DNA from 2 places in the Paenibacillus sp. BR2-3 genome. Region 2 is predicted to be linked to the other one. Evidence: predicted binding sites of a transcription regulator. Region 2 holds the regulator's gene; the other holds the start of a gene.
The links. Region 2 encodes Rex, which represses fermentation and respiration genes when NADH is low (regulators of the CRP and FNR family bind a similar motif). Its sites were predicted from a motif close to TTGTGAAATATTTCACAA; they were not measured.
Positions count from the first base shown of each region.

Region 1 (3,429 bases), 2.4 Mb from region 2:
TACCACATTGGAGGTAATAGTCAGCACCGACATCGTGGTCTTGGCCTCCCTATAAGTCGAATGTTTCTTCAGCTTGCGAAAGAACCGTTTGACGAGGTCAATAGCGATATCATCGGCACGGTTATCGTTATTGCCGTAAGCGGGATATTCCCCTTCAACGATATAGTCAACAGCAATGCCCTTCTCATCTCGAACCGGCCGAACGTTGGCATATTTAATGGCGCTGAGCGAATCGGTTACGACCGACAGCCCGGCAATCCCGGTTGCCATCGTTCGCATCGTTTCCTGATCGTGAAGCGCCATCTCAATACGTTCATAACAGTATTTATCATGCATGTAGTGAATCACATTCAAGGTGTTAATATAGAGCTCTGCAAGCCACTCCATCATATAGTCAAAGGCGTCCATCACTTCGTCAAAGTCCAGTTTGTCCGACAGAATTGGCCGCATTGGCGGGGATACTTGCACCTTCATTTGTTCATCCACTCCGCCGTTAATTGCATACAGCAGTGCTTTGGCCAGATTTGCCCGAGCGCCGAAATACTGCATTTGCTTTCCGATCCGCATGGCGGACACACAGCAGGCAATCCCGTAATCGTCACCAAAATAAGTCCGCATTAAATCATCATTCTCATACTGAAGAGAGCTTGTCTGAATGGTCATACGTGCACAATATTCCTTGAACTTCTGCGGAAGCCGAGGGGACCAAAGTACGGTTAAATTCGGTTCCGGTGATGGACCGAGCGTCTCAAGCGTATGCAGGATTCGAAACGTTGTCTTAGTGACTAACGGACGACCATCCAGACCAATGCCTGCCAGCGACTCGGTCACCCAAGTCGGATCGCCGCTGAACAGCAGGTTATATTCCGGCGTCCTAGCGAACTTCACCATACGCAGCTTCATGACAAAATGATCGACGAGCTCCTGTGCCTCTTGTTCCGTTAACCTTTTCTTCTTTAAGTCACGCGTGACATAGATATCCAGAAAGGTGGAGGTACGGCCAAGACTCATAGCCGCCCCATTCTGTTCCTTGATCACGGCCAGATACCCGAAGTACAACCATTGGAAGGCTTCCTGCGCGGTTTTCGCTGGCTTGGAAATATCGAACCCATAGCTGGCCGCCATCTGCTGCAGCTCCGAAAGGGCCCGGAGCTGTTCCGTAATTTCCTCACGGAACTGAATCACATCATCGGTCATGGTGCTTTCGTCGAAGAAGGAGAGCTCGTCTTTTTTTCTTTTGACTAGAAATTCCGTGCCATATAGTGCAACACGTCTGTAATCACCGATAATGCGCCCCCGGCCATACGCATCTGGAAGTCCTGTAATAATGCCGGCTTTTCGAGCGAGACTCATGGCAGGTGAATAAGCATCGAAAACGCCTTGATTATGAGTTTTTCGGTACGTGGAGAAAACATGCTCGATTTCCGGATCCAGCTTAAAACCGTAAGATTCACAAGCATTTTTGGCCATTCGGATCCCGCCGTAGGGCTGAAGAGCTCGTTTGAAAGGTTCGTCCGTTTGCAGGCCAACGATTCGCTCAAGCTCCTTATTTAAATAGCCTGGTTCGTGTGAAGTAATGCTGGAAACTACCTTGGTATCCATATCCAGAACTCCGCCTTGTTCGCGTTCTTTCTTTGCGAGTTCCATGAACTGCTTCCAGAGTTGCTGCGTTGCTTCCGTGGGACCCACCAGAAAAGACGGATCTCCTACATACGGTTCGTAGTTGAGCTGGATAAACTGGCGGACATCGATCTCTTCCTGCCAGCTTCCTGATTCAAAGCCTTCCCATGCCTGCATCGCGTTATTTCCTCCTTTATCACTTTCGTCATGTTTACGAGATGTGCTTAGTATGATCTGTTTTAGCAAATATAAAGAAGGTACATAAATGGTTATCTTGGTGAATATTGCCAAATTTTACACAAGTGTCTGAAACGGCAAAGACTGGGAACGGGGATAATATAACGAAAGCAGGAAAAACTGTACTTGTTTATAACGACTTTAGATTTCCACAACCTAAATTAAACCACCACGAGTAGGATGGCAGGGAGGAAAAATGATGGCTGTCAAACAAAGCCAGACAGAAGGCAAGGAAAGCATGACAGAGAAGAATCATTCCGTACAGGATGAGGTCAACCGTCTGGTTACCCGTGCAAGGGCTGCGCAAGAAACGTTCCTCTCAATGAATCAAGAACAGATTGACCGCATTGTGCAAGCAATGGCACTTGCAGGACTGGACAAGCATATGCTGCTTGCCAAGATGGCGGTTGAAGAAACCGGACGCGGCGTGTACGAAGATAAAATCACGAAGAATCTTTTTGCATCAGAGTACATTTATCACAGCATCAAAAATGACAAAACCGTCGGGATTATTGAGGAAAATCCTTATGAAAATTACCAGCGGGTAGCCGAACCGGTTGGCATTATTGCTGGTGTTACGCCCGTAACCAATCCGACCTCCACGACGATATTTAAAACGCTGATTGCCACGAAGACCCGCAACCCCATCATTTTTGCTTTTCATCCGTCCGCGCAGAAATGTAGTAGGGAATCGGCAAAAACGCTGCTCGATGCGGCAGTAGCAGCAGGAGCGCCGGCACATTGCGTGCAGTGGATTGAGAATCCGTCGCTTGAAGCGACTCAGATGCTCATGAACCATCCGGATGTAGCCCTAGTCCTCGCTACGGGTGGGTCGGCCATGGTAAAGGCTGCTTATAGTACAGGCAAGCCCGCCCTTGGTGTAGGACCAGGTAATGTACCGTGTTTTATCGAAAAAACGGCTGACCCGAGACAAGCGGTCAACGATCTTATTCTTTCCAAAACTTTCGATAATGGCATGATCTGTGCTTCCGAGCAAGCCGTCATCATCGAGGAACCGGTTTATGACCAAGTTCGCAAAATGATGACGGACAACGGTTGCTATTTTCTAGATAAAACGGAAACAGAGGCGGTATCGAATTTGGTGATCACCGGGGAGAGATGTGCCGTCAATGGCGCTATTGTCGGACAGCCTGCTTATAAAATTGCCGAGATGGCCGGTCTTCAGGTACCTAAGAATACGAAAATTCTTGTTGCCGAATTGGAAGGCGTAGGAACGGACTTCCCACTGTCCGCCGAGAAGCTAAGCCCCGTTCTGGCATGCTATAAGGTAACATCGGCCGAACAGGGCATTGATCGTGCATCGGAAATCGTCGCTTTCGGCGGTTTGGGCCACTCTTCGGTCATTCACTCGAAGGACAAGACGGTAATCGAGGCCTTTGCGAAAAGGTTACAGACCGGACGTGTGATTGTTAATTCTCCTTCGACTCAGGGGGCTATCGGGGATATTTACAACACCAACTTACCGTCACTAACTTTAGGCTGCGGATCCTACGGCAAAAACTCGACCACCTCCAATGTATCTGCAGTCAACCTAATCAACATCAAACGTGT
Region 1 is NZ_CP126311.1:4,934,281-4,937,709, forward strand. Features, by position in the region: gene pflB (formate C-acetyltransferase) at 1-1,797, opposite strand, end outside; gene adhE (bifunctional acetaldehyde-CoA/alcohol dehydrogenase) at 2,096-3,429, shown strand, end outside.
Region 1: adhE (bifunctional acetaldehyde-CoA/alcohol dehydrogenase) is a predicted target of Rex. The motif match lies at 1,905-1,922, and genes of this name have one in related genera.

Region 2 (3,429 bases):
GAGAAGATTTAATTACAGCAGCGCAAATGATTGTATGGTTAACCCAAACGGAATCAGGAGATGATGAGGAGCTCAACATGGGTAACCGTGGAGGCGATTTCTGGGAAACTGTAGCAAGTGATACGGATTCCTGTCTGGGCCGCGCTTGTCCCTGGTTTCGCAAATGCTATTATCATCGGGCCAAGCATGAGGCAGGGATCGCTGATGTGGTCATCACGAACCACTCCAAGCTGTTCGCAGATGTAAAAGCGGGGCATCAATTGCTGCCTTCCTACGACCATCTGGTTATTGATGAGGCTCATCATCTGGAGGACGTAGCGGGTAAGCATTTAGGCATGCATATGAAGCACTTTACTGTTGTTCACACGCTTTCCCGGCTGTTCAAGGACAGCCGCAACGGCCAACTGCCGGCACTGCGTCAGCAGCTGCAATCGGCTGGCAGCGAGCAGGCCTCCGAATGGAGCGTTATCATCGATAGAATTCATAACGACTTAATTACCGTGAAGGAAACATGGGACATCTTAAGTGAGAAGCTGTTCAGTCTTCTTCCGGAACGAAGCGATTCGGCCGCAGGAGAAGCCGGACAATTAGTGCTGCGCCTCTTGCCCGGAAAGAAGCCGAAGAATTGGGATGAGCTTGCTTCACTGGAGAGCGGAATGATATCAACGCTCAGCGATGTCCTGCGCACCGGCGAGAGAATGCTGAATGAAATGAGGGATCAGGAGGGGCAATCCTCTTCCGATAGTCTTGTCACGGATATCAGCGGATTATTCAAGGATTTGGCGGCCATCCGGGATCAAGTGCGGTTTTTTATGGGCTTGAACGATGAGGGTGTTGTATATTGGCTGGAGGCTAACGGGAATTACCGCAGCAAGTCACTGCAGCTATATGCGGTTCCAGTGAATGTCAGCTCTCAATTGAAGGAGCTGTTCTTCGACAAGAAGAAAAGCATTGTGCTGACTTCGGCGACTTTGTCGGTAGATAAATCGTTTCAGTTTATGATTGATAATCTGGGTCTGAATGAAGCTGCGGAAGAGGGCCGCCTCATGACCGTTCAGCTGCCCTCACCCTTTCATTACCGGGAACAAGCGCTGCTCGTGATCCCCCGCGACTTCCCGAGTGTAAAAGGAAGCGTGGGCGATGCCAACTTTGTGGATACTCTGGTGCAGTCACTTGCCGAAGCGGCTGTAACGACTAAAGGACGTATGATGGTGCTTTTTACATCCTACCGCATGCTGCGTCAGGTGTATGATCCTTTGAAGGAAGTGCTGGCATCGCAAGAAATTACGGTGCTCGGGCAAGGCATAGAAGGCGGGAGCCGCAGCAAGCTGATACGTCGCTTTCAGGATAACGCCGCTTCTGTCCTGTTGGGAACAAGCAGCTTCTGGGAGGGGGTAGACATCCCCGGCGAAGCGCTCACATGTCTGGCTATTGTGAGGCTTCCCTTCCAGCCGCCCAACCATCCTCTGGCGGAAGCGAAATCGGAGCTGCTGCAGGCACAGAAGAAGAACCCTTTTATGAAGCTGTCTGTTCCCCAGGCGGTGATCCGGTTCAAGCAGGGCTTTGGACGTCTGGTCAGAACTGCCCAGGACCGGGGGATTGTAATTGTTTATGATACCAGAGTTATAGAATCTTATTATGGAAAGTACTTCCTTTATTCATTGCCCGGCCCTAAAATGGAGCATATGCTGACCGATCAGATGGTCCCGCGTATTGCCGAATGGCTGGAGGAGGGGGGCGTCTCCTAAACGCCCGTTTATAACTTTTAATCTATAGGGACTCATAATTTTCCGCTGATACTGCATTCAACCTTTAGGAGGAGAAAATATGAAATCGGATAAAATATCGGAGGCTGTCGTTCGCAGACTCCCTGTGTACCTGCGCTTTCTGAACGATCTCCACAAGCGTGAAATTGCGACCGTTTCTTCTCAGGAGCTGGGCCAAAAACTGGACCTTAACCCGGCGCAAATTCGCAAGGATTTGGCTTATTTCGGCGATTTCGGAAGAAAAGGCATCGGTTATGATGTCACCTATCTTATTGAGAAAATCCGTCATATCCTGAAGCTGGATCAGCAAATAAACGTAGCACTGGTAGGTGCCGGTAACCTTGGGCATGCCTTATCCAATTATAATGCGTATTTGAAGGATACCATGAAAATTACGGCTATCTTTGATTCCTATATGCCGAAGGTGGGGCAGAAAATCAACTCTCTGACCGTACAGCCGATGGATGAGCTGGGCAGGACGATCCGGGAGCAGGGTATCCGAATCGGAATTATCACTGTTCCGGCTTTTGAAGCACAGAACGTAGCGGATATTCTTGTGGATTCAGGAATCGAGGCCATCCTGAACTTTGCCCCGGTCATTCTGAAGACTCCTCCTTACGTTCGTATCCATGCTGCTGATTTTACGACCGATTTGCAAAGTCTGGCTTATTATTTACAGGATGGAAGGGAGGAAGAAAGTGAACATGAAGAGCAATAAATGGATCATCAAGAACGGGAAATTTATTGTTCCCGGTGCTGACAAGCCTGTCCTGAGCGGTTATATGACTGTGGAAAACGATCGGATCACTTACATAGGTGAAGTGGAACCCCCTTTGGAGAATGGTGTTGAAATTATAGATGGAAGCCGGCTTCTGTTCATGCCGGGTCTTGTTAATACGCATGGCCATGCTGCGATGTCGCTCCTTCGCGGCTATGGAGATGATCTGGCCCTTCAGGTATGGCTTCAGGAAAAAATGTGGCCAATGGAGGAGAAGTTCACGGGCGAGGATGTGTACTGGGGAACTTCATTGTCAGTATTGGAAATGCTGAAGGGGGGTACAACTACCTTCCTGGATATGTATGATCATATGGACCGGGTTGCTGAGGTTGCAGATCTCTCGGGTATCCGTTCTGTTCTGATGCGCGGAGTGATCGGATTTTGCTCTGAAGAAATGCAGAATCATAAACTTGCCGAAGCCATTGATTTTGCCCGCAGCTGGCATGGCAAGGCTGACGGAAGAATTACAACGATGATCTCGCCGCACGCACCGTATACGTGTCCGCCGGATTATTTTGTGAAATTCGTGCAGGCTGCGCATGACTTGGACCTTCCGATGCATACGCATATGTCTGAGACCCGGCGGGAAGTCGAACAGAATGCAGCCGATTATGGCCTGCGTCCTGTCGCGCATTTGGAAAAGCTGGGCATGTTCACGCGCCCGTCGCTGGTGGCTCATGGTGTCCATCTGAATGATGAGGAAATTGAGATTCTTGCCCGTTATCAGGTCGGTGTATCCCATAATCCGGGCAGTAACCTGAAGCTGGCCAGCGGAGTTGCACGTGTTACGGATTTACTCCGGGCCGGTGTGCCTGTGTCTCTTGGTACCGACGGAGCAGCTAGCAACAACAATCTCGACATGTTTGAAGAAATGCGTCTTGCGGC
Region 2 is NZ_CP126311.1:2,305,230-2,308,658, forward strand. Features, by position in the region: gene dinG (ATP-dependent DNA helicase DinG) at 1-1,748, shown strand, start outside; gene PaeBR_RS11020 (redox-sensing transcriptional repressor Rex) at 1,828-2,484, shown strand; gene PaeBR_RS11025 (amidohydrolase) at 2,471-3,429, shown strand, end outside.